3 regions of the Marinobacter subterrani genome follow, and region 2 is predicted to be linked to each of the others. Evidence: predicted binding sites of a transcription regulator. Region 2 holds the regulator's gene; each other region holds the start of a gene.

Region 1 (10,318 bases), 1.1 Mb from region 2:
ATAAAATTGACCCCTACTTTCTGATCATCGACAACCTGCTGAAGGCCGGAGATGCAATTAATGCAGAAAGACAGCTTGACTGGGTGATGAAGCAAGTCCCTGAGGGGGAAATCAGTAGCGAGGCCCAGAATCGCGCCAGCCTCATATACGCCGAAGCGAACCTCATGACCAACGAGTATGAGCAGGCTTTGGCCGCACTGGATAAAGTTGCCTCCCCCGACCGTTCCGTCGAGACCCAGGCCGCACTGCTGGAAGGCAAGATCCACCTGGCTTCAGGCAAACTGGACGAAGCCACTGAGGCTTTCGAGAAAGCCAGAACGATTAACCCGGGAGCGGTTGAATCCGTGATTGGCCTCTCCAGGATCGCCTTTGCCCGGGGCGACAAGGAGAAAGCCCAGGAACTGATTGCCAAAGCAGAAGAAATTGATAAGGAGAGCACAGATCTCTGGCTCTGGAAAGCCCAGCTAGCCCACGCCGAAGAACAGTGGCAGAAGGCGGAAGACGGCTACATCCGGGCACTCGAGGATATTGGCCAATACGATGTCATGACCCAGCGTAAATACGCCACTATTTCCGCCCTGATTCGGGTATTAAGAGCCCAGGGGAAACAGGCGGAAGCGTTTGTCTATGAAGAGATACTGGCCAAGTCCGCCCCCGGCACAATCAAAAGCAATATGATGGCCGCCCAGGACGCCATGAAACAGGGCGACCTGGACAGCGCAGCACGATACCTGGAAGAAGTGCTTGCGCAAGCCCCTGGCCATGAGCCCTCCGCACTGATGCTGGGGCTCGTGCGATTCCGACAGGGCCGTGTGGAAGAGGCAGAGAAACTGCTGGCCCCTGTAGCCGAAATGGGGGACTCAGAGTTGGCAAGCAAGTTACTGGCAGCGACCAGACTGCAAATGCACAACCCTCAGGGCGCACAGGAAGTACTCGACAAGCTGGAAGGCAAGGACTCAGACCCTGAAACCCTCGCCCTGGTCGCAATAACTTCACTGGCAAGCGGTGACACCGAAACCGGTGAAGCGCTCATGGAAAAGGCTCTGAAACTCAACCCCGATAACCACCAGCTAAGACTGCGATATGCCAACTATCTGATTCAGCGGGGAGATTATTCACGGGCAATTGACCAGATAGCACAGGTACTTCAGAAGGCACCAGAGCTGGATGAGGCCCGGAGCCTTTTGATTCACGCCCAGGCCAGCTCCGGAGATGCGGCGGCCGCCATCAAAACAGCGTCCGAATGGATCAAGGATGAGCCAGACAATACAACGGCCCTGATTATTCGTGGAAACCTGGCTGCCAGCGAGAACCAGATCAAGGAAGCTCGCGGATACTTCACCCAGGCCCTTAATAAAGATCCCGAAGCAGTGGCCCCCGTTATGGCACTTGGCAGATTGGCGCTGAACCAGAAAAACCAGGCCGAGGCGCAGAAACAGTTCCGCAAAGCCGTCGAAATCGCCCCGGACAACCGGCTCGCCCTCCAGGGGCTTACCTCGGTTCTGAACCGGGATGAAACCGAGACTTTCATGCGGGAAGTTCTCAAAACACACCCGGATGCAACCGGCCCTCGCCTCATACTTCTGGAGCTGGCATTACTGCAAAATGCCACTAAAGAAGCAGACGACCTTACTGCATCGTTACTCGAACGAGCCGAAGAAAACACACCATCGCAGGCTGCACCGCTTGTTGCGAACATCTACAACGGTGTGGCAGCCAAGCTCAGGCAAGCGGGCGAGACAGACCGTGCCTCGGTTGTTCTAAACCGCGCCAGGGTACTCTTCCCCGACAATGAGGCAATTTCACTTCAGGCGGCTGCGCAGGCATTTGCTGCAGAGAACAGCGATGAGGCCCGGCGCATCCTCCAGGAAGCCAAGCTGCAACATCCGGAATCACCGGCGCCTTATCTGGTAGAGGCACGTTATTTTGAAAGCCGGGAAGAATATCAACAGGCAGCCGATTTCTATCAACTGGCCATGGACAAAAAGCCCAGCGCTGGCCTCATGAATGCCTATGCTGAAGTTCTGCAGAAAGCAGGCAAGGACGCAGAGGCCCTGTCGCTGCTGGAATCCGGTATTGATACCTATCCAGATAGTGCGCAACTGCGCCTGAGAATTGCACTGCTTCAACAGGCTGAGGGCGCGAACGACAAAGCCAGAGCCAATTACGAAAAACTACTGAGTGCAATGCCCGAGAGCACAATTGTGCTGAATAATCTGGCCTGGCTGTATCATGAAGCCGGCGATGAGCGGGCTGTGACCATGGCCAGAAAAGCCTATGATCTTGCCCCCGACAATGCCGCCATAGCAGACACCTATGGATGGATCATGCTGCAAGCCGGCAACCATGAGGACAGCTTGCCGATCCTCGAAAAGGCTCATGAGCTTCAGCCCGGGTCAGAGGAGATCGCTCTGCATCTCGCAGAGGCTTACAAAGCTGCCGGCAAGAACGCAGATGCCCAACGAATTCTGGAAAAATTTGGCGGCCAGGGCTAATGGAGCGAGCTTTAACAACGCGGTACCTCTGGGTGGCCGCAATTCCGCTTTTGGTCGTTGGGTTATGGGCTGAGTGGCAGTCATTTTTTCACCTGTGGTACGGCTCTATCATCTACAACCACGGGTTTCTGGTGCTCGGCGGCACCCTCTTTCTTCTGTACCGAAGAAGGCATGCCCTTAAGGCTCTGACCCTGAACGGTTCGCCTCTGGGGCTGCTTTTTCTGGCTGGATCCATTGCGGTTCTCATCCTCTCTCAGGCCGCCGATATCAGGGTATTCCGCCTGGCGCTGGTTCCCCTGATCATTATTTTCTGGGGCTGGTCCATCTGGGGAAAGGCATTTTTAAGCAGTGCAGGCGGGCCGCTCCTGCTGCTCATTTTTGCCGTTCCGGTGTGGGACGACCTCTCTCCCCTGCTCCAACACATTACCGTTTTTTTCAACACGATCCTGCTCCGGGCAGCTGACATTCCGGCGACCATCCATGAATTCTTCATTACCCTGGACGTTGGAACCTTTTTTGTTGAGAACGGCTGCAGCGGTGTGCGATACATGATGGTCGCGCTCTTTCTGGCCGCCTTCTACGGACTGCTTTACTACCGCTCGAACATACGTATAGCACTTTTAATTATCGCGGCGGGCCTGCTGTCCATGGTAGCCAACTGGATACGAGTGTTCGGAATTATTGCGGCGGGGCACTACACCAACATGGAAACCTCGCTGATTGAGGACCATGAGCTCTTCGGGTGGGCAGTCTTCATCGTTGTTACACTGGTGCCCCTGTTCTTTATCTCGGGCAAACTGGAACAGGCTCTCCCGGGTATTGACGACAGCTCCAACCACGGCAAGCCGGAGGCCGTGCCGGCGAGCGGGGCATATACTTCCATGAAGTGGCCAGTCATCGCCTCGCTACTCCTGCTCTTACCCCTGCTCGTGCCAGCAGCCCTCAATGCCCGAACCGAGACGCTGGCCAGTTCATGGGCACCGAAATTGCCCGAACCCGACTCCCATTGGAGCGGCCCCCTGCGGCACGCGAGCATATGGCAGCCTGATTACGTAAAACCAGACATCAACCTGGGCGGCGTGTATGTATCCGACGATCTGGAACAGGTGCAGATGCAAATGACAGGCTATCGGCGCCAGGCCCAGAATAAGGAACTGATCTTTTACGGAAATCAGCTTTTCGACCGCAAGCAGTGGAAGCTTGTATCCAAAGCCTCCCGAACACTGAAAAGCAACCTGAGTGTGAGCCCGGATACCATCAATGAGACCGTTATCCAGAAAAACGGAGAGAGCTCCTACGTTATCCTGTGGTCCTGGTATCAGGTGGGTGACCAGCTTACCAGCTCCAGAACGGAGGCGAAGATCCAGGGGGCGCTCAATAAACTCAGAGGAGACGCCCGTGGCGCCTTGTGGGCACTTGCGGGGCGTTGTGGAGGCTCAAACGATGCTGAATGCGCCGATCAACGGGTCATCTTCGAGCGCTTTCTCCAGAGCCTGAAGTAAGTATTCAGCTCGGCATAAAACCGAGTGTCGATAAATGAGAACCGAGTTATTCAATTAATGTAACTTGAGGATCGGTATAATCACTCGCAACCCCGTTTGTGTCCACCGCTCGTATCTGGAACTGCCATGTTCCGGGAGGAAGATCACTAACAACATAGGACTGGTTCTCAGCCTCTATCCTGATCGGCCCCACAGCGGCAGCGATTGGCTCCAGTTTTATAGCATCCGCTATAACGTAGCCATCAGCGTTGTTAGATAAGGAAACGGTTACCTGGCTGGCACCGGGAATGAAGGACCCCAGATTCTGCCAGATTCCACCACCTGAGGTCTGATCTACTGTGAATTGCTTCTCCTCGATGCTACCACTCTCAGACTCATACTGGACCCGATAGGTCGCGTTTGTGGCGCGATTGCTGTAAGACGTCCAGTTAACAGATACACGGTGCTCCGTTCCCGGTGTAACGTTACTTACTAACCAGCTCGCGACGTTTTCACCGGACCCAGCGGGCATCGCTACATAATTTTCGCCAATATACCCTTTTGTTGCGGTCGAAGTACTCGAGTCAGACCCGTAAACCACAAATTCGGGTGAGCTGTTATCCGAAACTATTCCCGCGGTACTCCCACCGTCCGTTCTTGCATATTTCAGCTCGTAATAATCAATCTCTTCAGGGGAAAGAGCGTTTCCGTCAGTTCGCGTAACCGGCGGCTCCCAGGTGAGCAGGACTGTATTCGCCGCTAATACACTTGCGGCATTCGTCGGCTCTGTTCCTGCCAGATACTCCTGGTAGTTGGTATAACCGTCGCCGTCTGCATCCAGGTCACTGTCTGGTGAGGTCGGGTCCAGTGATGCTGTGGTTTCGTAACCGTCAGGCATGCCGTCGCTGTCGGTATCGAGGTTAAATGGGGCCGTCATCCCCAGAAATTCCTGCAGATTGGTCAATCCGTCGCCGTCAGGATCCTGCCCGGCATCCAGGGCGTTAGTTGGATCCAGCCCCTGATTAAGCTCCCAGGCATCCGGCATGCTGTCATTATCCGCATCCGCATCCGCAGAAGACGTTGCGGGTGCCTCCTCGAAAAGCACTGCATCAGCGATGACATAACCATTAGCGTCATTGGAAACAGTTACCCGGCTGGTGAGCGACGACATCCGGAAAGTGCCTAATTTGAACCACTCTCCGCCAAACTCTGTTTGATCAACCTCAACCGTCGTCGTAGTCAGATTATCCTGCTCGTTCAGGTGATGAACGACATACTTTACATTTGTGCCGCGGTTGCTGTGCGACGTCCATCTGACGAACACATCAAAACGTTTTACAATATTGAGGTTCCAGGTCGCAGTCTTTGCTCCTGTGCCACTCTCCGCAGCCAGATATCCTTCACCGATGTATCCACTTGTAACCGAGGATTGCTTCCACTCTCCGTCGGTGTAAAAGCCAGGGTTTGAATTATCGATAACGTATTCAGCACTAATGCCTGCCGAGGGTGCCGGCAGCTGGTCAACATCCCCTTTTGGTTTAAGGCTACTGCACCCGGTTACTACACTTCCCGACGCAACCGCCAATACCACCATGTTTATCCGTTTCATCGTCGTCCCATCCTTGTTATGCACAACAACTATGAGAATGATGGCACATATTCGGGCTTCCACAGGCCGGGCGCTAGTTCATTTCGCGATATGCCCGAGGCCTTTATCGCGAACCCTGCTTACCCAGCTTTCCCTTCTTTTTATAAGGAAAAACCCTATCAGGCCCAGGCAGGAAAGTATCAGGGCTGATGGTTCCGGCACGCCGACTGCAAAGGATGGTTGACCGAAACCACCTTGGCTCGAACCTGTCGAATGATTTTACACGTTCAATTCTGTAGCTTAGCGAAGTGATTGATTTAAAAGTTTTGGCTTAGTATTTGCTTCCCTGAAGCCTTGGCAGTGATTTCACCATTTGTTGGCCCATGGCCCCAAAAGACGCTCGTCAATTTATCGCCTCTATGGAAGAGCGACTCGAGAGCGTCAGGACCTGACAAGTAAGGAGACAAAGTGATGGGTATTGCATATAAAAAGCTTGGGGCGGTCTTTGCGCGGGCAGGAATACTGGCAAGTATTCTAATGGCGGCATCTTCGTTTTTGATTCCGTCGATTACCGAGGCATCCATAATCACTGTTGATCCTGGTGATTATGCAGAGGGCGCTGACCTGTCTAATGTTTCTCCATTTGTCACGTTGCAATATTTAGATGGCTCGTACGGCTCTTATCCAATTAAGGCGAAGAGGTCCTTCTTTAGCGGCGACCTCACTTTTGGGACTATGCAATCCCAGTGGGTTCAGTGTGTCGGACGGTATGAGTGTGCTCAAGGTTTTGGAATGGCATTTACGCACTCTCCCCGATGGGTTTCTTTTTCAATGACGCTCACAAATATTGTTCTCAGCGAGCTGAGTACCCTAGTTTGGCACGCTTTCGATGAAGTTGGCGATGAGATAGCCTGGCAACGAACGATAACTTATGGCCTTGAACCCGGACAGTTTTATTCGTGGAATATCGCCGTCCCGAATATGAAGTATCTCGTTGTAGGTGGTGGTGGCTATCCAAGCCCAGGAGAGTTTAATCAGCTTTCCTTTGCCGTGGGGGTGGCCGAACCGTCAGCACTAGCTCTTTTCTCTCTAGGATTAATGGGTTTATTCTTCAAGAGAAGGGTAATTCATTTAGAAGCTGGCCTACGAAATCGCCAAACCTAAGCCCTTTGCTCATACGCTGCATCAGTGGATGCTGGCGTGTCACCGCCAGAAAGTACCGGATGGATCCGGAAGCATTGGATTACAGCCTCAATCGGTGGGAAGCGCTGACGAGCTATTGTCCCATAACTGGAAGCCAGCTATGCCTGGCAAGATGTGATGACCAGAAGCTTACGACCCATCGATCCATCTCTTTGCCATAGTAGTCTGCTCAGTCGTTGGCAAGTATTGCGCCAAGCGCCAAAATTAAGCAGTTAGAGAGGAAGCGATTTCAATTCTGTTAAAAAAACTGACAGGATCTTGTTTAGGAAAGTAGGGGAAACTGTTTCTAAGACGCCCATTCCGATATCACGGAAGCAATCAAGGACACATCCTGGCTCGTGACATCCTCATGGCTCGGCAACGTAAGCAGTCGATTGGCAAACGAGGCAGCATTTGGGTAATCGCTAGCTGAGCCGGGCACGATACCCTTCAAACCTTCAATTTCGGGCAATGCTCGCTCATAGAAAGCATTCGCCCCAATGCCCTTTTGGTTAAGCGCATTAATCGCTCTATCCCTGACGTGCTGATTGGGGGCCAATACCCCATACCGCAGCGTCACACGGCCCTCGGCCTGTGGGGCTATATCTTGCTCCATAAACAACGTCCAGCGGCGCTGCCGGAGAAACCCAAGTTTCCTGGTGTATTCTGGTGAGATTGACGCTCGGTTCTTAGCCTCACTGATACCCGCCTCCAGGAGCCCAGCTGGTAGCTTCAGACGGCACAGCCTGACCAAAGGCTTGTATACCGTACTACCAAGCCCCAAAAACGGCACCCGCCTGAGCAGACCGTAACCGAATCGCCCCAGAAGAAAATTGAACAGCTGTCGTCTGGCCTTCCATTTCCAGTCAACGTCCAACTGGATTTCAGGCAGGCCGCTGAGTAAATCAGACGTGGCGGGGCCATGGTCACGGCGAACCAGGAGTGCCCCTCCACCCATCAGGTTAATCGGCTTGCCACGACCAAAACTAAGCACAGCACAGTCCGCGATTGGATCGCGGGCGCAATCCGGCGGAAAACACTGAGCGGAATCTTCAATTAGCCAGACACCATGGTCCCGACAAATACCTGCCAGCGAAGACAATTGCTCTGGCACACCCAGAAAGCCAGCGGCGATCACCGCTACGGTCGCGGCAGAAAGGGAATTGGACAGTTTTTCAGGATCCATGAACGGATAGTCTGGCAGCAAGTCGACCAGCACTGGCCTGGCTCCCTGCGCCACAACCGCAGCCACCAAATCCGGGCAGCCATAGGCAGGCAGAATGACCTCCGGCGTTGAAGGTCTCCGGCTGGACCGAGTGATTGCCAACAACACAGCTGAAGACAAAGCCTGGGTGCCGGAGCCCATGCACCAGGTGTGGTAATTTTCAGCCCACGGCAACTGCAGGTTGGTGCCGGGATGAGGAACCGGAACACGGCTTCCAACGGGCCTCAGCATACCCGTCATCGTTTAGAAGGCGTCCAGACTGTCATTCGCCGACCCTTTAAAAAGTCGATGGTTGCTCGAGCGATCGCCAGGTTCACCTGAACGAAGAAGTAGGGAATCTTGAAGACCGTACGTTCCCGGAGCCCTGGCTTCAGATGCCCGGCGATCACGACACCATAGAACAGGATCTGAACCAGTAAGGCGACCTTGTAGATAACACCATGACCGGTTAACAGTACCGAGATGATAAACAGCAAAACCTGAAACCAGGGAACCGCCCAGCGCATCAGCTTGTGGCCAAACACCTGAAAGGAAAACCAGCCAAACCGGATCGGGTTGAGAACCTCCAGGTGACGGCTAAGGGCTGTGAGCCCCCGGATAATGGTCCGGATCTTCCGTTGATACTCTTTGGAGGCATCAGCTACATCCTGATAGAGGCCCAACACATCGGGTGCGGTTACCGCCACCAGGCCGTGGCGGGCACAGTTGAGCGCAGTATTGAAATCGCTGGGGGAATAGATGTCCCATTCATCACATACTGAGCGCCTGGCCGCAAAAAATGATCCGCTGAGCCCCACCAGACCAGCCCTATCGGATTCCAGCCCCCTGAGCCACATCTCATATCGGACATAGGCACCCTCACCCACAATGCTGCCATCACGGCTAACGAACCGATCCTCACTGGATACAGCCCCAACGGTAGGATCATCGAAATACCGCACCATCCTGCCCAATGCATCTTCAGGTATGGAGGTAGCCACATCCGAAAATATCAGAATATCGCCCGTAGCCCGTTTGATGGCCTGCAACTGGGCGTGCTCCTTGCCTTTTCGCTCCTCTGAACGAGCAAGCTTTACACCGCGCACCTGGTAGGCCAGTACGATCTGGTCTGTATCATCAGTAGAGGCATCGGAAGCGACAATGATCTCCAGCTCGGGATAATCCAGGGCCAGGCAGTTTTCAATCTTTTCCTGAATGCGGTGCGCTTCATTGTGGGCCGTAACAATAAGAGAGACCCGTTGAAGTGCATTTGCCTGAGCGATATCCCTGCCAATTCCAGAGCGCCGCGGTATGAAGCCTAGTATGAGTGGATAGAGAAAATAGCTGAACAGTACACCAACAACTCCAAACCAGAACAGAATTACCAGCATTTCTCCCAATCCCTGTGAATCCTCGTGGATGACATCTCTGCACACTACTGGCAGAATCCCTATGGCAACGAATATACATGGACGAGTACGCCAAAACCATTGGTGAAGCCGACGGAGGCCCGAGGCGTGGCATTGATCCGATCTGTTCTTAAATCAGGCGCACTTGCCGTGCTTGCAGGATTCGGCTGGCTGCGAATCCGCTTATCCACCAAGCCAACACTCTTGGTTTTCACCTATCACAGAGTGCTGCCCGCCGACTCCTCCGAAAGAGCAGCAGAACAGCCTGGCATGATCACTAGCCCCGAGACGCTGCAAAAGCATATTCGACTCGCCAAAAAGCTCGGGGCTGAATCCATACATTTGGACGAATGGGTAAAACTGAGTAAACAGAACCACACGCTCCCCAGGCTAGCTATCGCCTTTACGTTTGATGACGGCTGGAGAGATAACTACCAGCACGCTTACTCAACGCTAAAGATACAGAATACCCCGGCCACTATTTTTCTGGTCACTCAGATGATCGATACCGATAAAACGTTCTGGCCCGAACAAGTCCTTGAATTACTGACCACCCATACCCTTTCCATCAGTGACAAAACTTTTGATTGGCTCCGCCCGCACCTTCCGGCATCAGTAACTGATTGCGAATGTGGGCCTCTCTCGCTGATGGAAGGCGATGAAGTAATTTCTCGACTCAAGTCAATGGACGACAAGACGATCCTTGCGAACCTTGAAACGGTGTATCAAGCCTACCCCGATCTCGCACCGGCAAAAACCTCAAGGGCAATTCTAAGCTCCTCCGAGCTTGACGAAATGTCGACCGCCGGACTGGTTCGATATGGGGCCCATACCAGACACCACTACCGGCTTAACCGGCTAAATAACAAACAAATGCTGAAAGAAGAAATAGCAGGCTGCAGTGACGACATGAAAGCTCTCAGCAAGGCTTCCGTACCCGTTTTCTGTTATCCCAACGG
Region 2 (10,318 bases):
GGCCCCAATGGCGCCGGCAAGACCACCTGCTTTTACATGATAGTCGGGCTGGTGCCCGCCGACAGCGGGCGGATCACCATCGACAGCCGCGATATCACACCGTTGCCCATGCATGGCCGCGCACGCCAGGGAATCGGCTACCTGCCACAGGAGGCGTCGGTATTCCGAAAGCTTTCGGTGCGCGACAACATCATGGCCATTCTGGAAACTCGCAAGGGGCTGGCCAGGGCAGAACGGGAAAAAAAACTGGAAGAACTGCTCGAAGAGTTTCACATTACCCATATTCGCGACAGCATGGGCATGGCCCTGTCCGGCGGTGAACGCCGGCGCGTGGAAATTGCCCGGGCCCTGGCGATGGAGCCGGCTTTCATCCTGCTGGATGAACCGTTCGCCGGTGTCGACCCCATCTCCGTGAGTGACATCAAGCACATCATCCGCCACCTCCGGGACAAGGGGATCGGCGTGCTGATCACTGATCACAACGTGCGTGAGACCCTCGATATCTGCGAGAATGCCTACATCGTCTCCGGCGGCCACATCATCGCCTCCGGGAATGCCGACGCCATTCTGGCCAATCAGCAGGTGAAGAAGGTGTACCTGGGCGACGAGTTCCGGCTGTGAAGCCGGAGTCAGATGAAATTGGGGTCAGATGAAAAGTTCATCTGACCCCAATTTCATCTGACCCCGAGATTGTTTTGATGATCTGTAGCAAGTAAACTCGGCAAAGAACTTGCTAGGGTAAACGCAATCCACGGCAAGTAACGGGCATATAAAGATTTTTTCACCTCTTATGACACAAAGCGCTGATGAGTGACGGATCCTGAACCATGGTGATGAAAGCCTCCCTACAGTTAAAGCTGGGTCAGAGCCTGACCATGACGCCCCAGCTGCAACAGGCGATCCGGCTTCTCCAGCTCTCTACCCTCGACCTTCAGCAGGAAATCCAGCAGGCCCTGGAATCCAATCCGATGCTGGAAACCTCCGAGGACGATGACTCGGCCGAAGCCGACGCCGCGAATGACGAACGCGAAGCGAATGCCGCCGAGTCCGCCGCTGAAACAACGCCAGAGCCCCCATCTGACTGGGATAAGTCCGAAAACGGTCCTGACTGGTCCTCGGAGAACGAAATCCCGGACAATATCCCGGATGACCTTCCGGTCGACACCGCCTGGGAAGATATCTACCAGTCGGCCCCGGCTACCACGGCCCGCAACGACGACGAAAACGATCACGATTTCGAAACCCGGAATTCACCCACCGAAACCCTTCAGGACCATCTGGAATGGCAACTGAACCTGACCCCCATGAGCGAGCGGGACCAGGCCATTGCGCATGCGCTGATGGATGCGGTGGATGAGCGTGGTTATCTGACCAGCGATCTTGACGAGATCCACGCCGGGTTGCTGGATGAACATGACGAAGATCCCCTCGAACTGGATGAAGTTGAAGCCGTTCTCCATCGCCTGCAGCACTTCGACCCACCCGGGGTTTTCGCCCGCGACCTGCAGGAATGCCTGCTGATCCAGCTCAACCAGCTACCACCGGATACCCCCTGGCTGGCCCAGGCACGACTGGTGATCACCCACTACATCAATCTTCTCGGCAACCGTGATTACGCCCAGCTGCTGCGCCGCAGCCGCCTGAAGGAAGACCAGTTGCGGGAAGTCCTGGCCCTGATTACCGGCCTGAACCCGCGCCCGGGCGACGTGATTGACCGCGCCGAACCGGACTACGTTATCCCCGATGTGATCGTCCGCAAGCACAACGACCGCTGGCGGGTTGAGCTGAATCCGGAAATTGCCCCGCGCATCCGGGTAAATGCGAGCTATGCTTCACTAATAAGGCGTGCCGACAGCAGTGCCGACAACACCTACCTGCGGGATCAGCTGCAGGAGGCGAAATGGTTTATCAAGAGCCTGCAGAGCCGCAATGAGACTCTGCTGAAAGTGGCAACCCGTATTGTCGAGCACCAGCAGGGCTTCCTGGATTACGGCGAAGAAGCCATGAAGCCGCTGATTCTCTCCGACATTGCCCAGGCGGTGGAGATGCATGAATCGACGATTTCCCGGGTGACCACCCAGAAATTCATGCACACTCCCCGGGGAATTTTCGAGTTGAAGTATTTCTTCTCCAGCCACGTGAGCACTGACGAGGGCGGAGAATGTTCCTCTACGGCCATACGCGCGATGATCAAGAAACTGATTGCTGCCGAAACGCCCAAAAAGCCGTTGAGCGACAGTAAAATTGCAGCCATGCTAGGAGAACAGGGAATCAAGGTTGCGCGACGTACCGTTGCCAAGTATCGGGAGGCGATGCACATTCCGCCTTCCAATGAACGCAAACGGCTAGTCTGAACACCACGGGCGGGAAACGCGACACCGTATTCGCCGGCGCACAACGCGCCAGCACCCAGGCCGGCTCCCGGGAGCCGGCATGATGACAACAGGAGACGCCTATGCAACTCAATATTTCAGGCCATCACGTAGAACTGACTCCCGCACTCAAGGATTATGTCTCGGAAAAATTCCAGAAGCTCGAACGTCACTTTGACCACATCAGCAACAGCCAGGTAACCCTGGAAGTGGAAAAGGTGCGACAGATTGCGGAAGCCACGCTGCACGTGGTTGGTGGTGAAGTTCACGCAAAGGCAGAAAATGAGGATATGTACGCGGCCATTGATGCCCTGATCGACAAGCTCGACCGCCAGATTCTCAAGCACAAGGAAAAGAATGTAGACCGGATGCACGGAAACGGCTCGCGCTAACTGGCTGTTTTCATGCAAGTCATCCAATCGAGCTGCGACACGGCTGACGTGTCGCAGCCTTTTTTTAACGGAAATGCAGTCGACCTATGAGCGACACATCCCTGACCATAGACAACATTCTTTCGCCGGAGCTCACCCTTTGCCGGGTGCCCGCCTCCAGCAAGAAACGGGCCCTGGAGTTTATCGCCGAGCAGATAAACCACCAGGACAATACCCTCAGCGAGACCGAGATCTTCAACAACCTGATCTCACGGGAACGTCTGGGCAGCACCGGCATTGGCCAGGGCATCGCCATCCCCCACTGCCGCCTAGACGGGCTGGATCATGTGGTGGGTGTCTTGATGACACTGGAAGAGAGCGTCGAGTTCGATTCGATCGACAACCAGCCTGTGGACCTGATCTTCGCCCTGGTCGTTCCCAAAGAGGCCACCAGCGAGCACCTGGAGCTTCTCAGCCAACTGGCCGAAAAATTCAATGAACGCTCGTTCTGTGACCGTCTCCGGCAATGCGAGGACGCCCGCACCCTGTACGAACGCATGACCGCCTCGGGCGGATGACAGTCATTGCAGTGGAGGTAAGTTGGTCATGAAGCTGATTATCGTCAGTGGCAGGTCCGGATCCGGCAAGAGTACCGCGCTCCATGTGCTGGAGGACCTCGGCTTCTATTGCATAGACAATCTACCGATCGGCCTGCTGTTCCCCCTCACCCGGGAAGCCACAGGCCAGACCAGGCCGGGGAGACTCGGCAAGATGGCGGTGAGCATCGACGCTCGCAACCTGTCCGGAGAACTGGCCAACTTCGAGGAGATTTACCGTCGCCTCCAGGAGACCGGGGTTACAGTCGAAATCATCTTCCTGGATGCCGACGAACAGTCCCTGCTGCAGCGCTTCCATGCTACCCGGCGCAAGCACCCGCTCAGCGATGACAAAACCTCGCTGAGAGAGGCAATCACCAGTGAAAAGAAACTCCTTGAGCCTCTATCCAAGCTCTCCGACCTTTATGTGAACACAACCGGCATGTCCATGTACGAACTTCGTGACATGATCAAACAGCGGGTTGTCGGGCGCAAGGATCAGGAACTGGCCCTGCTGTTCCAGTCGTTCGGTTTCAAGCACGGCGTACCGCTGGATTCCGATTATGTCTTCGACGTTCGGTGTCTGCCAAACCCATACTGGGACACCAGCTTGCGGAAGTATGTCGGCACCGATCAGCCGGTCATCGAGTTCCTGGAGAAGGAACCGGCGAGCCGTAAGATGATCGATGATCTGAAAGCGTTCCTGGACACATGGCTGCCCTCTTTCGCTGACAGCAACCGAAGCTACATGACCATATCCATCGGGTGCACCGGCGGCCAGCATCGGTCCGTGTATGTCTGCGAGCAGCTGGGCGCTTACTACCGGCAACGTTACAGCAACGTGCAAGTGCGCCATACCGAACTGCCCCACCTGCAGACCCGCGAAGAGATCTGATCTGCCCATGATTCGTCGCCCGATCACCATCATCAACAAGCTGGGGCTGCATGCCCGTGCCACGGCCAAGCTGGTTGCGACCGCCTCGAAATTCGATAGCAGCGTCCGGATCAGCGGCAAGGGACGGGATGTGGATGCCAAAAACATCATGCAGGTGATGATGCTGGCAGCCAGCAAAGGCACGGATGTCGAGCTCATTGCCGACGGGCCGGATGAAGAACAGGCCGTCGAGGCTCTGGCGGAGCTGATCAACGATTATTTTGGTGAGGGCGAGTAAACGTGCCATCCGACAAACCGAATCAGGCAGCAATATGAAAGATCATCACGAAGATCACGACGCGCCGGAATATGACGGCCCCAGCAAATCCCAGCTCAAACGGGAAATGCACGCACTGCAGGACCTTGGTAAACGGATGCTCGATCTGAGTAACGATCAGTTGGAGACGCTGCCGGTCAGCGATACCCTCAGGGCGGCCATCGAAGAATCCAGGCGTATCCGCCAGAACGAGGCCAGGCGGCGGCACCTGCAGTACATCGGCAAGGTCATTCGCCAGGAAGACGACCCCGAAGCGCTGGAAAAAGCCATCGACGCCTTTGATGCCGGCAGCGAGGAACACACCCGCCGACACCACCTGGCCGAACGCTGGCGCGACCGGATGATCGCGGAAGGCGATTCCGTTGTGGGCGAATTCTTCAACTATTGCCCCGGCACAGACATGCAACACCTGCGCAACCTGGCCCGGAATGCCCGCAGGGATGTCGAAAAACAGAAAAATACCGGCCAGGCCAGGAAACTGTTCCGCTATCTTCGCGAATGCATCGACGACGCTGAAGCAGTGTGAAATCGGGGTCAGATGAAAAGTTCATCTGACCCCGATTTCATCTGACCCCAATTTCAGGCTTTCAGGCGCCGGTGGTCCCAGACCGGCATGCGGTTACGGAGGCTGGTTAGCTGCCCGGCGTCCAACTCGGCAACAACCACACCCGGACCTTCACCAAGTTCCGTCACCACGCGACCCCAGGGGTCGCAGATCAGGCTGTGGCCATAGGTCCGCCGCCGCGAACTGTTCTGGCCACCCTGCCCCGCGGCCACCAGCCATACCTGGTTTTCAATGGCCCGTGCCCGGATCAGCGGGTGCCAGTGGGCATCCCCAGTCTGCCAGGTGAATGCACTCGGCAGGCAGACCCAATCGGCTCCCTGTGCTCTCAACGCCCGGAACAGCTCGGGAAAGCGCAGGTCATAGCAGACTGCCAGGCCCAGTTTCCCTGCCGGCGTGTCCACGGTAACCACCTGCTCGCCCGCCTCGAAAGTGTCTGATTCACGATACTGGCCATGGGCATCGTCAACCATGGCATCGAACAGGTGAATCTTGTCGTAGCGGGCAACCTCTGCGCCCTGGTCATCAAAAACCAGGCAACTTGCCCGGACCCGGCCCGGAATATCGGAGCCATCCGGGCGCTTTGCCAGCGGCATGGAGCCACCCACAATCCAGAGGCCAAGCGCCCGGGCCTGTTCGGTAAGAAACGCCCGTATCACCGGCTCTGATCCGGCCTCCGTGCGGCCGCAGTCGATCATCTGTCCGGTTGCCAGAACCGCAAAATTTTCCGGCAGCACGGCGACCGTTGCGCCCTGTGCGGCTGCTTCCGACAGCAGGCGTTCCGCTTCGGCCAGGTTGGTCGGGATATCGTGGCTGCTTACCATCTGAATGGCGGCTACCCTGCCGGAAACACGCTCGCTCATGACAGTCTCCCGTCGTAATTCACCAGAACCGATTATTTGCCAGTATCGAATACCCGCTCCAACTCTACCACCGGCTCTTCCCATGTGCCCGTAACGCTGTAGGTTGCACTGGTCAGTCTGCTCAGCGGGTCGCCCAGAATCTTGTCCAGAACAAACAAGGCGCCGCCAATGGGCGCACTGGCGCCCATAAGCAGGGCCGCCAGGGGCAGATTCTGGGTGAGCGGCAGGACAACCACCAGGCGCATATCCAGCTGCTCGCTCGCCATATTCGTTGTTCCGCTGAGTTTAAAGGCACCAGAAGGCCCCACCACCTGGAGCTCGGGATCCAGCGTCAACAGGCCGTTGGTGAGCCGTGCCTTGCCCGAAATCGCATCGAACGCCACGCCCCGCTCATAGAGGTCGGAAAAATCGAGCTTGAGCCGGCGCCATAGCGTATCCGAGTTCAGCAGATTGAAAATACGGAATAACTGGGCGGAACTGCTGCTTTCAAGAATTACGCCCTCGTCGAGTCTGATACTGACCGAACCATTGAGTTGCGACACCGCAAATTCATCCGGACGACCCGGCCAGTCCAGATCCAGCTCAATCCGGGTGGCCTTGTTGGCAACCGGCACATCGGTATCAAAAAGGTCATTCAGGTCAGCCAGGGCACCACCGCTGATGGAACCCTGGAATCGAGTTGTCTCCCGCGAATCGACAATGCTCCAGCTCATATCACCCAGCAGTGTCAGCGAATTGAGCCGCCCCTCTATGGCATTGACGTTGAGCCGATTGGGTTCGGGGCGGAGCCGAAATGCCCAGCTTCCCAGAGAATCGGCATTCAGTTGGAGGTCGGCGATGGTCACATCAATGTCTGGCCAGTTGCCCATATCCAACGCCCGGAAGGCTTCGAGCTGCTCCTTGAGCGTGAGCAGCTCCGCAGAGGGTTTGACGTCGCCGTTGCCGCGCATAAGCCGAAGAACCTCAAGATCAACCTGTACCGCCCCGGCATCATCGGGGATCACCACCCGTCCTTTGGCGCGCTTGGAGCTGGTTGTGACCACCCACCGATCGGGGAGATCCAGGGCATTGATATCGATATCCCTGAGTACCTGGCTGCCGAGATTGAGGCGGCCAAGGTGAAGGTCAAACCCGGTTTCCTTCCACAAAAAATCAAACGCCAGCCGGTTTTCCCACTCCCCGGTAACGCCTAACCCGCCGGCTGCGGAAGGATTAATGACAGCGCGCAGGGGCGCTACCTCGCTAACAGATTTAGATAACGGCTCGGGCCAGTCAACTGCCAACCCCTGGAGACTCGAACGCACCCGGATACCGGAGGCCGAATCCGCCCCCACATCAAGTTCAGCGATGTAGGGTACCTTCCCGCTGAGGCCAAAACCGGCGTTCGCTGAGAGCCCGGCGCGGGCAAAGATACCCGGCACCGGAAGGGTTCCTGACTGACGAATACTGAGCGCCTCCCCTGATTTGGCGCGACTGAAAGCCACAGCGACGGGATAACCAAGGAACGTCGCCGCCAGGGGCCCGCCAGAAAAGCCGTCTTCGCTGTGATAGGTGAGCGCGCCGTGAACATCCTCCCAGGAGAGACCGGCAGTGGCATAAGCCACCGAACCGTTTTCCACAGCGACCTTCGCCTCAACCACGGGTGGCTGCCCGGTGGCCAATGGCAGATCAATCCCCAGGGCCAGTTGATACTGGCCGCCATAGTCGAGTTTCCGGGCTTCAGTTCCCGCCATGTCCCCCAGCGGGCTATTGTCCATCCAGTAGCCGATCGACTCACCCGGCACCATGGCCGATACATCCACTTTAATCCTGGCGCCCTCGTCTTCGGGCACGACTCTGACGGTGCCCGGATTCAGGTTCAGTCCCCCAGTCTCGCCGGCTTCGAGCTTGACCAGTGCGTTGCCGTTGTGGACCTCAACCCGGCCCCGGGCAGAGCGGACCTCCGGCCAGTCGTCGGAATAGCGCACGGTCGCCTGGTCGAATTCGTAGGCCATTGAGGAAACAAAGGAATCTCTTGGGGCACCAGAACCTATCTGGCCATGACCGAAGTAGGTTCCGGAGCTGATATCCGCTTCAAGGATGGCCGTGGTCAGCCAGTCATAAAGCCCGGGGCTGACCACCTTGACCGGAACAAAGTCCGCCAGCATCGCTGCAGTGCCGTTTTTCAACGCCACTTTCAGGCCCAGATTGTCTTCACCCTCGCGATCCAGCTTCAGATCAAATGCGCCCTCGATTTGCGTGTTCTCTCCGTAGACCATGCGAATGTCATCCGAGAACACCCGGGTGATGGGGCCGTCCAGTCGCCAGGCAACCCGGCCGTCGAGTACCGGAAAGCTCCAGGCACTGCCGAAGAGCTGGGGAAAATCAAGGCTCACCGGTGTCTCACCAGCCGCCAACTGAACGTAACCGCCACTCCGGTCCAGAAAAATACCACCGTTCACCGAACCGACGCCCGGTGCGCCGCCATGGGCCCGAATACTGACATCCCGAAGCCGGCCGGTAAGCTCGAACTTTCCCGGGGACTGGTCGGGCAGGAAAACTTCAAGCTGATCAAGGAACCCGGCCGGCCGATAGTCGCGCAGTGCCCTCAGCGCCGGTTCGGGGAGAATCGGAAGCTGCGCTGCAAGGCGGCGAGCAGGCGCCAGTGGCAGCGCATCAGCGACGATTGACATGCCCCCCTTGGAAGGGGCCAGTCGCAGGCTGAACGGGGACACAATACCGCCATTCCAGGTCCATTGGAGCTGCTTGAGATGCCACTCGCCAAGGACCGGCGAACCCGGATCCTCCAGGTTTTCCCCGGCCATGACCTTTTCATGACGCCGCCAGCCAAATCGAGCCTGTATATCCTCCAGGGGCGCCAGCGACTGCTGCCCCACACCGAGCTGGAGGTAAGGTGTCTGAACGCTTCCATTGACCTGCTGCAAAACGCCATCCCTGAAGGTCAGCCAGGCTTCACCGCCCAGATCAAACCCTTCCACGCGAAGCGTCCGCCAATGGTATTCGTCAATCAAGCCGTCGAACAGCCGGCCGGAGTCCACGTCGAGATAAAGCTGCCCGGTGAAGTCGCCCCGGAAGAAGTGCCGCCCCACCAAGGCAAAACTCGCGAGTTGCTGGGTGGTGCCGGACTGCATGGCCCGGCCAGAGGCATGGAACAGCCCGCGGCGGTAAACCAGATCCAGTTGGGGAATATCCAGTTGGCGACGATTGCCCTGGCTGTCCCGAATGCCCAGATCCACCCGAGTAATCTTGACATAGGGGTCAGACAGCCAGTCCCCGGCAAGCTCCAGCCACTCGCGCAGCTGGTTGCTCACCGGCTCCGCCATTTCAGCACCGCGCACCGTCATATCGCCGCTCGGGCCTTGTTTAAGCGTCAGTTCCAGTCCGTCGGCTTCGAAATCCTCAAACACAATCCTCATTCGCATCAGCGAGGCAAGGGCGTCAAACCGGATATTGAGGTACTGCAGATTTGCCACAACATCGCCGGTTTGCGGATGGCGAACCCGGATATCACGGGCGGTAAAGGCAGGGTCAAGCCAGTACCAGCGGGACGACAGGCTGCCGATGCTGACCTCATGGCCCAAACGGTCGGAAAGCTCGCTGGCCAGATCATCGCGAAAGCTGTCAATGTTCTGGGTCAGCTGGCGCCCCAGCCCGGCATAGAGGGCGAAAAGCACCAGCACCAGAAGAAGCCCCCACCAGATCAGGCTGGAAAGGCGAGCCGCCAGACGAACCGGGGGGCTCTCTGGCAGATTTTCCGGAAGCGGCGGCTGTTGGTCGGCGGGGGACATCCGGGCACCTTACGCCACTGGCCGGACGTGTGCCCCGGGATCAGAGCAATACAACATCGTACTGCTCCTGACTGTAGAACGGCTCTACCTGGAAGCGAATGGTTTTGCTGATGAAGGTCTCCAGGTCGGCCACGTTGTCGGATTCCTCGTCCAGCAGACGATCGACCACACTCTGTGAGGCCATGACCAGATAACTCTCAGCGTCGTAGGCGCGGTTGATCCGCAGGATTTCCCGGAACACCTCATAGCAAACGGTCTCCGTGGTTTTCAGGAATCCGCGACCATCACAGACCGGACAGGGCTCACACAGCACCTGGCCGAGACTCTCGGTGGTGCGCTTGCGAGTCATTTCCACCAGACCCAGCTCGGATACGCCGGTAATCTTGGTTTTGGCGTGGTCCCGCTCCAGCATTTTCTCCAGCATGCGGTGCACCTGGCGCTGGTGCTCGGGGTCTTCCATGTCGATAAAATCAATAATGATGATGCCACCGAGATTTCGCAGACGCAGTTGGCGGCTGATGGCCCGGGCAGCTTCAAGATTGGTCTTGAAGATGG
Region 3 (10,318 bases), 730 kb from region 2:
AGTGGGTGAACGTCGATGACTGAACAAGCCAATCCGCAAGGTGCCAGCGCACCGCAGAAGCCACAGCGGAAAATTCCGAGGGTGGAGCAGGCGGCCATTCTGCTGATGTCCCTGGGTGAGGCGGACGCCGCTGAGGTTCTGAAACACATGGGGCCGAAAGAGGTTCAGCGTGTGGGCGTTGCCATGGCGCAGATGAAAGATGTCAGCAAGGACGATGTCACCTTTGTGCTGAACCAGTTTGTCGATGCCGTGGGCGGCCAGACCGGCCTCGGCGTGGGCAATGACGACTACATCCGGGCAATGCTGACCCAGGCGCTGGGCGACGACAAGGCCGCCAGCCTGATTGACCGCATCCTGATCGGTGGCAACACCACCGGGCTCGACACCCTCAAATGGATGGAGCCCCGGGCCGTGGGTGACATCATCCGGTACGAGCACCCACAGATCCAGGCCATCGTTATCTCCTACCTGGATCCGGACCAGGCGGCAGAAATTCTTGCCACGCTGGATGACAAGGTCCGCCTGGACGTGATGATGCGGGTGGCGTCACTTGAAAGCATCCAGCCCCAGGCCCTGCAGGAACTGAACGACATTCTCGAGAAACAGTTCTCTGGCGGTGCGGCTTCCCAGACCAGCCGGATTGGCGGCGTCAAGCGAGCAGCAGACATCATGAACTTCATGGACCGGAGCATCGAAGGCAACCTGATGGATTCCATCAAGGATATGGATCCGGATCTTGCCAGCACCATCGAAGACCTGATGTTCGTGTTCGACAACCTCAAGGAGGTTGATGACCGGGGTATCCAGGCGCTGTTGCGCGAAGTGTCCTCGGAAGTCCTGGTGGTGGCGCTCAAGGGTGCCGACGAACAGGTGCAGGAAAAAATCTTCAAGAACATGTCAAAGCGTGCCGCAGAGCTGCTTCAGGATGACCTGGAGGCCAAGGGGCCGGTCAAGGTCAGTGAAGTGGAGTCGGCACAGAAAGATATTATTACCATCGCACGCCGCATGGCCGAGGCCGGTGAAATCTCCCTCGGTGGCGCTGGCGAAGAAATGATGTGATGAAAGATTCCACCCGCGACCTCAACCGGATTCCCAAGGAACAGCTGACAGCCTATGAGCGCTGGGAGCTGCCGTTGCTCGACGAGCGCGGCAACGAGGTGGCCCGGGTAGAAGAGCGGGACGTCAAACCCCTGACGGCCGCGGACATAGACGAGATTCGCCAGGCGGCGCGGGAAGATGGCTACAACGAGGGCCGCGAGCAGGGTTACCAGTCCGGGCTCGCGGAAGGTCGTCAGCAGGGCCATCAGGAAGGCCTGGAGACCGGGCTGGCGGAAGGCCGTGAGCAGGGCAAGACCCGGGGCTACGAAGACACCCGAAAGGAAATGGACACCCGGGTTGACCGTCTGGAGCATCTGATGGGCGAGCTGCTGCTGCCCATTCGTCGCCACGAAGACGAATTGGAAACCGCTCTGGTCAACCTGACGACCGTTCTGGCCCGGGCCGTGGTCTACCGGGAGCTGAGCATCGATTCGTCCCAGATCCGGCAGGTGGTTCGCCGGGCCCTGGAGGCGCTTCCTTCCACCGCCGAAAACATCCGCATTCATATTCACCCGGACGACTGCGAAACCGTCCGGGACGTGGCTGCACGCCTCGAAACCTCCGCTTCGGTCATTGAAGACGACACCATTCTGCCCGGTGGCTGCAGGGTGGAAACCCGCCACAGCCTGGTTGATTTCACCGTTGAGAAGCGCTTTCAGCGGGCGGTTCAGGGCATGTTGGACCAACAGATGAGCGAGAGTGAAGCTGGGGAAACCGAAGAGCTGGATTCACTGATGGACGATCTGACCGGTTTCCATCGTGATGTACTTGATTCGCAGGAACCGGAGCGGGCCGAAGACGCCCCGACGCCGGCACGAAACCAGGATGACGGCGATGACCTCGAGCCTCGCTGACCGCCTGAACCGCTTCCGGGGCTATATTGGCAACGAGCCAGAGCCTGAGCTATCCGGCCGGTTGACCCGTATGGTCGGCCTGACCCTCGAATGCGTTGGTTGCCCCATGGTAGTGGGCGACCGGTGTGTGATCGCGGGCCAGGGCACCGGTAATGTCGAAGCCGAAGTGGTGGGTTTCGAGGATGACCGGGTCTACCTGATGCCCCTAACCGCCATTGAGGGGCTCAAACCCGGGGCACGGGTGTTGCCGCTTGCGGCCGCCAGCCGGGTGCCGGTGGGCCCTCAACTGCTGGGCCGGGTGGTCGATGGCAGCGGTGAACCCCTGGACGGCAAGGGCCCCCTGCAGGCGGAAGCCCGGGTGCCCCTGACCGGCGATATCATCAACCCCCTGAACCGGGCGCCGGTGCGCCAGTCCATGGATGTCGGCATTCGCGCGATCAATGCGCTGATGACCGTTGGCCAGGGTCAGCGGCTGGGCCTGTTCGCCGGCAGTGGCGTGGGCAAGAGCATGCTGCTGGGCATGATGACGCGATTCACCGATGCCGATATTACCGTGGTTGGCCTGATCGGCGAGCGGGGCCGGGAGGTCAAGGAGTTCATCGAGGACATCCTGGGCGAGGAAGGACTGTCACGCTCTGTGGTGGTGGCCTCACCGGCGGATGACTCCCCGCTGATGCGCCTGCGCGCGGCCATGCTGACCACCCGGATTGCCGAATATTACCGGGATCAGGGCAAGCGCGTGCTTCTGCTGATGGATTCCCTGACCCGTTATGCCCAGGCCCAGCGCGAGATTGCCCTGGCCGTCGGTGAGCCGCCTGCGACCAAGGGTTATCCGCCATCGGTGTTTGCCAAACTGCCGCAGCTGGTCGAGCGCACGGGCAATGGCCGCCCGGGTGGCGGTTCAATTACCGCATTCTATACCGTGCTCACCGAAGGCGACGATCAGCAGGATCCTATTGCCGATGCCGCCCGGGCGATTCTCGATGGGCATATTGTGTTGTCCCGCCGGCTGGCCGAGGAGGGGCATTACCCGGCCATTGATGTGGAAGCTTCCATCAGCCGGGTGATGCCGCAGGTTACCGAAACCGAACATTTCTCCCGGGCGCAGCGATTCAAGCAGGTGTATTCCCGCTATCAGCAGGCCCGGGATCTGATATCCGTGGGTGCGTATGTGAAAGGTTCCGACCCGGAAACCGACTTTGCCATTACCCACATCAGTAATATGCGCCAGTTTCTGCAGCAGGGGCTGAACGAGAGCGCACCACTGAACGACAGTATTGAACAGCTGCTGGCGGTGGTGCCGGAGCGCCGGTCCCCGGAACGGCGCAAGTCTGCGGTACCCAATCCCGCCGGCGGCGGAGGTGACGGCTGATGCTGAAATCCCGGCGGCTGGCCGTGGTGCTCTCCCTGGAGGAGCGCAAGGAGCAGGAAGCCCTGAAGCGTATGGGCGATGCCCGCAAACTGGTTGACCAGCAGCGTGAACAGGTGGAAAACCTGAACCGCTATCAGCAGGAGTATCGCCAGCAGATCCGGGACAGCCAGCAAGGTGTGGTTCAGGTGTCCCGCCTGCAGGCCTGGCAGGCCTTCATCGCGCAACTGGATCAGGTGATCGGGCAGCAGCAGGCACAGCTGGACCAGGCGCAAAAGGTGTTCGAGCTGCGCAGGCAGGAATGGCAGCAAGCCTGGGAACGGCGTCGTGGTATGGAAAAATACATTGATACCTGCCGGCAGCAGGAACTCAGAGCGCAGGACCTGCGCGAGCAGAAGCTCTCGGATGAGGCCGCGGGCAGGGCCTTTAACCGCCGGCAGCGTTGAATCTTGCCCTGCATCAAACAAATGCGGATGCAATTTCAGGTCACTCAGCTATCCTTAACCCATGAAAAGCCGGCGTGCAGGGCCGGTGGAATTCTGCTCTTGACGCCTTTGGAGGTTTTGGAATGCCGATTCAGACGCGCCGCGATGATGACGGTCAGACACTTGTTATCAGGATTGAAGGGCGCTTTGACTTCAGCACCCATCAGGCATTCCGGGATGCCTACGAGCATGGTGATCCGGACATCCGCGGTTATATCATAGACCTCTCGGAGACCACCTACCTGGATAGTTCGGCCCTGGGCATGCTGTTATTGCTCCGGGATTACGCCGGTGGCGACAGCGGCCGTATTGTCATTGAAAACTGCAATAACGATGTACGTCGCATTCTCTCCATTTCCAATTTCGAGCAATTGTTCACTATTCGCTGATGACCGCGCACTGCCGGAGTTCTCATGGATGATTCCGTGGCAGAACACAGACCACTCAGAATTTTGATTGCTGATGACTCCGACAGTGACCGGCTGATTCTCAGAACGCTTGTGAAGCGGCTGGGCCACCAGGTTCTGGAAGCCTCCAATGGTCTCGATGCGGTGGCCCTGTTCCGGCGGGAAGCGCCCGATCTGGTTCTGCTGGATGCCCTTATGCCGGTTATGGATGGCATGGAAGCGGCCCGGCAGATCAAATCCCTGGCCGGGGAACGGCTGGTTCCGGTGATTTTCCTGACCTCCCTGTCCGAGGCCGGCGCGCTCGCCCGCTGCCTGGAGGCCGGCGGTGACGGCTTTCTGGGAAAACCCTACAACCGGATTATCATCGAAGCGAAGATCAACGCGTTCAACCGTATGCGGCTGATGCACCAGGCCCTGTCTGAACAGCGGGATCTGAGCCGGGAGCGGAACCGGCAATTGACGGAAGAGCAGGAAATCGCCAAGCGGGTCTTCGACAACGTTGCCCATTCCGGTTGCCTGGGGGCCAGCAACATCCGCTACCATGCATCGCCACAATCCATTTTCAATGGCGACGTGTTGTTTGCCTCGCCGAGACCGGCCGGCGGTGTGCTCATCTTCATGGGCGATTTTACCGGCCATGGGTTGCCGGCGGCGATCGGTGCCATGCCGGTGGCAGAAATCTTTTACGGCATGGCGAGCAAGGGTTTCAACGGCCAGGATGTACTGCGCGAGATCAACCAGAAGCTCAAGCGTATTCTACCCACCGACATGTTCTGTTGCGGCGCCATGATCGAGGCCGATTTCAAGCTCAACCAGGTTCAGGTCTGGAACGGCGGTTTGCCGGACGGCTGGCTGATTCGCGCCTCGGGTGAACGGCAGGCGCTGCCTTCCCAGCATCTGCCCCTGGGCATACTTCCGCCAGAACAGTTCAACGCTGAGTTCGATCGGCTTGGTGCCGGTTCCGGAGACCGGCTACTGCTGATGACCGACGGCTTCCTGGAATCGGCGGACAGTTCCGGCCAGGTTTTTGGCGAACAGGGCGTGAACCAGGCCCTGGCGCACCTGGATGCCAGTGATCACCCCTTTGACGCGATGATGTCCGCGGTTCACCGGTTTACCGGCGGCTTCACGGACGGCGACGATCTGACCCTCTGCTGCCTGGAAATGAGCGATCAGGCGGGCCTCTCGGCCGTGCCCGACCGGGCCATGCCGTCTGCGCTTGCCGGCCCGGCGGAGTGGCGCTGCAGCTATGAAATCCGGGAGCAGACTCTCGGGGAGTTCAGTCCGTTGCCGCTGTTGCTGCATATCTGCATGGAGGTTCCGGGGCTGCGGCGTAAAAGCGGTGAGATCTATACCCTGCTGGCAGAGCTTTACAATAATGCCCTGGAGCATGGCGTGCTGGAGTTGCCATCGGAATGGAAGCATTCGCCGGAAGGGTTTGAGCGTTACTATCAGGAGCGCAGGCGGCGCCTGGCCAACGTCGAGGGCCATTACATTCGCTTCACCCTTCATCATTCGCTGAAACCGGAAGGTGGCCGGCTGCGTGTTGTCTGCGAGGACAGCGGCCGGGGCTTTGATTTCCAGAACCATCCGGGCGCCACATCCAGCGTTCATCTCGGTCGAAGCAGGCGATATGCGGGTCGGGGGCTGTTATTGCTGAAGCGGCTCTCTGAATCGATCCGGTTTCATGAGCAGGGTAACCATGTTGAAATTGTTTATGATTGGCATTTTAGTGGCGCTTCAGCGAATCCGGGAAGCGAGGCAACCTAGAGGTTATCAACGGAACCAGGGGGTTGGTCATGAGTGATAAACCACACCTTGACGAGGAAGCACTGGCTGAGCTTCAGGACGTCATGGAAGATGAATTTGAAGTTCTGATACATACCTATCTTGAGGATTCGCGGGACAGAATCCGAAGCCTGCGGGAAGCGCTGGCGGCAAATGACAGCGATGCCTTCGCCAAGGCCGCCCACAGTTTCAAGGGTAGCTGCATCAATATCGGCGCTCCCCGCCTTGGTGAACTGAACCTGAAAGCTGAACTGGCGGGAAAGGCGTCCCGTCTGGAAGACGTCCCGGCATTGCTGGCGGCTATTGACGCGGAGTTCCGTGAGGTAGGTGAGCGGCTGGAGGGGCTTCTGGTTCGCTGACTGGCAGCGCTTTATAGCGCCGGATTGATCAGTCCGGGAGGTGGTGGCACCGCATTTGCTTTGCTTTGTGCAAGTGTGACTGTATTGCCCCTGAATTGGCCGGAGTCCGGCAAGCTGGGGGCGCCAACCTGAGAAAAGCGGCAAGAGGTTGCCATGGCCCAACTGGTTCTCCCCCAAACGCCTGCGCCCGGTATCCAGAAGGATGCAGGTCCGTCCAGATCCGGCAGCAGTCGGGATCCGGCCGAACGAACGAGCGATTTCGAGTCCGTCTCCCGGGCGGAGCAGAAACGCCTGGACCGCCAGAAAGCGGAACAGAAGGACAACGCCGACAACAACGCCAATGCCAGTGCCACCGATGAAGCTCGGCCGGCCAAGTCTGATTCCGGCGAGGGCAGGCCTGCCAGCGAGACGGAGGTGGCCGCCGAAAAAGCTGATGGCGAAGCCGTGCAGTCTTCCGATGCGGCAGAGCCAAAGGCTGCCGAGGCGGAAGTAATCGGGGAGGTGGCTGGCGAGGATGCCACGGCGCTGCCTCTCACCTTTGCTGAACTGCAGGCCTGGCTGAGCCCGAAAGCCGGTGGCTCGGGTGAGACCGGCCTGTTCGCCGCAGCGCCCATGGCCGGGTCTCCGGTGGCGGCGGGCATGTCCGGCCAGCAGGCTGCCCCGGGCGTGGCCCTGTTCAACGGCCTTCTGGGCCAGGGCGGCAAGCTGCCTGCAGGCGTCAAGACGGATGCCACGGTAACCGAAGCCGTCAAGGCTGCAGCACTTACCGACCTTGGCGGGAACGCGGATCCGGATACAGCACTGACCTCGGGCCGTTTTCAGTCGGCTCTTGATCTGGTCTCCCAGCAGGGAGCCAGTGGCACTAATGTCGCAGCAAAGCTGGCGGCCGAGACAGCAGGGCCTCTAAAAAGCTATGCCACCTCGATTGACGTGCCGGTTGGTCACGCCGAATGGGGTGACAAGCTCGTCGGTAAACTGAGCTGGCTGACGGCCCGGAATATGTCCGTTGCCGAAATCCATCTCACGCCGCCCGATATGGGGCCGATGGAAGTCAAGGTGCGGGTCCATAACGAGCAGGCGAATATCACGGTTCACGCTGCCAATCCGGTGGTGCGCGACCAGCTTGAGCTGCATTCCCACCGGCTGCGCGACATGCTCGGGGAACAGGGGCTTTCTCTGGCCGGGTTCGATGTGTCTGATTCGCCGAGGCAGCAGACCGGCGACCAGGGCGCCGGCGATGGTGGTGGCTCGGGTGGCCGGGCATCGTCACTGGCAGACGCGGATGCCGGTGATGATCAACCGAACTCCGGTCACCTTGATCTCAGCTGGAAGGGCGAAGTAGACATCTTCGCCTGATTGTTCCTGCCCGGCCCTCCAATCTCTTTTGCCCATCCTTCCTGGCAACGCTAAACTGCTGTTCTGAACGGGAAGGTTGGGCCTTCTGGCCCGTCCTTTGCATCCAATCCTGAAAGTCACGGAAAAACGCTCCCTCTGACGGATTTCTGGCAAAGCGATTACTATGGCTGAAAACAACGCGTCTGAAACGGCTCCCGCCAAAAAAGGCAAACTGAAGCTGATCATCATGCTGGTGGTGGTCATTATTATGGCGATTGTGCTGTCGGTGGTGGGAACCATGTGGTTTCTAGGGGGCGGCTTGCCCTTCATGAGTGAAGACCATGGCGAGGCCGGCGAGACAACAGAGGAAGCCTTTGTACCCAGCACCTACCTGCTGATTGACAAGGCCCTGGTTACCACGGTGCAGGCCCAGGGGCGCCAGCGCTATGCCCAGGTCTACCTGGCTCTGGAGGCGACGGATCCCCAGGCTCTGGCGGCGGCACAGCTGCATCTGCCGCTGATTCGCAGCCAGCTGATCATGCTTCTGGGCAAAAGCGAGTTCAATGATCTGCAGACGCCCGAGGGGCGCAGAGGCCTGGCCGAGCGAATGCTTACAACGGTAAACCAGGTGCTGGAACAGGAAGGTGAACCCGCCGTCAAACGGGTGTTATTCAGAAATTTTGTCGTGCAATAGGGCACGGGCGCAGCCTATCAGGGGCAGGACTACGAAGGGGCAGGACTACGTATGCAGGACTTGTTGTCACAGGATGAAATCGATGCCCTCCTCCACGGGGTGGACGATGGCGACATTGATACCTATGAAGAGACCGATGAAACCGGCATAAAGTCCTACGACCTCTCCAGTCAGGATCGCATTGTCCGTGGTCGCATGCCGACTCTGGAAATGATCAATGAACGGTTTGCCCGTTATACCCGAATCAGTCTTTTCAACCTGATGCGCCGCAATGCCGATGTGTCCACCGGCGGCGTCAAGATCATGAAATTCGGTGAATACATCCACACGTTGTATGTGCCTACCAGCCTCAACCTGTGCAAGGTACGCCCGTTGCGCGGCACCTCCCTGTTCGTGCTGGACGCCAAGCTGGTGTTCAAGCTGGTGGACAATTTCTTCGGCGGGGAAGGGCGGCATGCCAAGATCGAAGGCCGGGAATTCACGCCGACCGAGACCCGCATCGTGCAGATGGTTCTGAACCAGGTTTTCACCGATATGAAAGAGGCCTGGCACGCCGTACTCAAGGTCGATTTCGAATACCTCAGCTCGGAAGTCAATCCGGCGATGGCCAATATCGTCAGCCCCAGCGAAGTGGTGGTGGTCAGCACCTTCCATATCGAGCTGGACGGCGGCGGCGGTGAGCTCCACTTTGCCCTGCCGTACTCCATGATTGAGCCTATCAGGGACGTGCTGGACGCCGGGGTTCAGAGCGATATTGATGACGTTGATGAGCGCTGGGTGAACGCACTTCAGGAAGACATCAAGGAAGTCAACGTACCGATCAACACCACGGTGTGTCGTCGCCGCATCTCCTTGCGGGATATTGCCAAACTGAAAGCCGGAGACATCATCCCCGTGGAAATGCCGGAGCACCTGACCGTGACCGCCAATGGCATTCCCATCTACAAAGCCACGATGGGGACCCGCGATGGAAAACTGGCGCTGAGAATTCACGAACGGGCAACGCTGCCCAAAGTAAAGAAACAACTGAAGGTGGGACGCAATGGCTGACGACGACAAGAAAAGCGGGCAGGAGCTCAGCGAAGATGAAAAGCTGGCTGCCGAGTGGGAAGCAGCCATGGAGGAGTCCGGTGATGAAGGTGGCCGTGAAGACGAGTGGGCTGCCGCCATGGCCGAGGCTGGCGCAGACGCAGACGCAGACGATGGCGTTCAGACCGCCCCCATGGAGGAATTTGACACCGGAACCGAGCCCGCCCGGGGCGCCGGCCCGGCACCGGATATCGACGTTATTCTCGATATCCCGGTCACCATTTCCATGGAGGTGGGCAACACCCAGATTCCCATACGCAACCTTCTGCAGCTGAACCAGGGCTCGGTGATCGAGCTGGACCGGCTGGCGGGGGAGCCACTGGATGTCCTGGTCAACGGAACCCTGATTGCCCACGGTGAAGTGGTTATGGTGAATGAAAAATTCGGTATCCGCCTGACCGACGTGATCAGCCCGGGTGAGCGCATCAAACGGTTGCAGAAGTAATATGTGGTCCAGACTCCCGGGTATCGCACTGCTGGTACTGGCGGCTCCGGCCCTGGCCCAGGAAACGGCGGGCAAGTCGGCCGTTGCGGCCCCGGCCCGGGCGCCGGATACGCTTGGCACCATCGTCAGCCTTGGCCTGGGCCTGGTTGCCGTGATCGCGGTGATTTATGGCTGCGCCTGGATTATCCGCCGGATGAACGGCATGACCGGAATGAACAACAACGCCATCAAGGTGGTGTCGGTCATGGCCATTGGCGCCCGGGAACGGATCGCGCTGATCGAGGTGGGCGGCCAGCAGATCCTGTTGGGAATCACGCCCTCGGCGATCCGGACCCTGCACGTATTTGACGAGCCGGTTGTCGACCCTGGCAATGCCAATTCCGGTGATTTCGCCC

What was found. The regulator sigma-54, encoded in region 2, starts transcription at its own class of promoters, with help from an activator protein. The targets are predictions, from matches to a motif close to ANTGGCATNNANNTTGCTNT.
Region 1: msub_RS03840 (PEP-CTERM sorting domain-containing protein) is a predicted target of sigma-54. The motif match lies at 5,890-5,909, and genes of this name have one in related genera.
Region 3: msub_RS05630 (flagellar hook-length control protein FliK) is a predicted target of sigma-54. The motif match lies at 6,403-6,422, and genes of this name have one in related genera.

What each region holds. Positions count from the first base shown of each region.
Region 1 covers NZ_LFBU01000001.1:821,955-832,272, forward strand. Annotated here, with positions in the region: gene msub_RS03825 (tetratricopeptide repeat protein) at 1-2,495, shown strand, start outside; gene xrtA (exosortase A) at 2,528-3,997, shown strand; gene msub_RS03835 (golvesin C-terminal-like domain-containing protein) at 4,044-5,585, opposite strand; gene msub_RS22520 (PEP-CTERM sorting domain-containing protein) at 5,664-5,786, opposite strand; gene msub_RS03840 (PEP-CTERM sorting domain-containing protein) at 6,036-6,728, shown strand; gene msub_RS03845 (DegT/DnrJ/EryC1/StrS family aminotransferase) at 7,054-8,073, opposite strand; gene msub_RS03850 (glycosyltransferase family 2 protein) at 8,208-9,341, opposite strand; gene msub_RS03855 (polysaccharide deacetylase family protein) at 9,468-10,318, shown strand, end outside.
Region 2 covers NZ_LFBU01000001.1:1,947,866-1,958,183, forward strand. Annotated here, with positions in the region: gene lptB (LPS export ABC transporter ATP-binding protein) at 1-621, shown strand, start outside; gene msub_RS09190 (RNA polymerase factor sigma-54) at 828-2,354, shown strand; gene hpf (ribosome hibernation promoting factor) at 2,456-2,764, shown strand; gene ptsN (PTS IIA-like nitrogen regulatory protein PtsN) at 2,851-3,321, shown strand; gene rapZ (RNase adapter RapZ) at 3,350-4,234, shown strand; gene msub_RS09210 (HPr family phosphocarrier protein) at 4,242-4,511, shown strand; gene yjgA (ribosome biogenesis factor YjgA) at 4,546-5,076, shown strand; gene msub_RS09220 (carbon-nitrogen hydrolase family protein) at 5,130-5,975, opposite strand; gene msub_RS09225 (YhdP family phospholipid transporter) at 6,008-9,763, opposite strand; gene rng (ribonuclease G) at 9,804-10,318, opposite strand, start outside.
Region 3 covers NZ_LFBU01000001.1:1,218,972-1,229,289, reverse strand. Annotated here, with positions in the region: gene fliF (flagellar basal-body MS-ring/collar protein FliF) at 1-23, shown strand, start outside; gene fliG (flagellar motor switch protein FliG) at 16-1,059, shown strand; gene msub_RS05660 (flagellar assembly protein FliH) at 1,059-1,952, shown strand; gene fliI (flagellar protein export ATPase FliI) at 1,933-3,324, shown strand; gene fliJ (flagellar export protein FliJ) at 3,324-3,767, shown strand; gene msub_RS05645 (STAS domain-containing protein) at 3,890-4,195, shown strand; gene msub_RS05640 (PP2C family protein-serine/threonine phosphatase) at 4,220-5,983, shown strand; gene msub_RS05635 (Hpt domain-containing protein) at 6,013-6,360, shown strand; gene msub_RS05630 (flagellar hook-length control protein FliK) at 6,514-7,716, shown strand; gene msub_RS05625 (flagellar basal body-associated FliL family protein) at 7,880-8,389, shown strand; gene fliM (flagellar motor switch protein FliM) at 8,441-9,439, shown strand; gene fliN (flagellar motor switch protein FliN) at 9,432-9,923, shown strand; gene fliO (flagellar biosynthetic protein FliO) at 9,925-10,318, shown strand, end outside.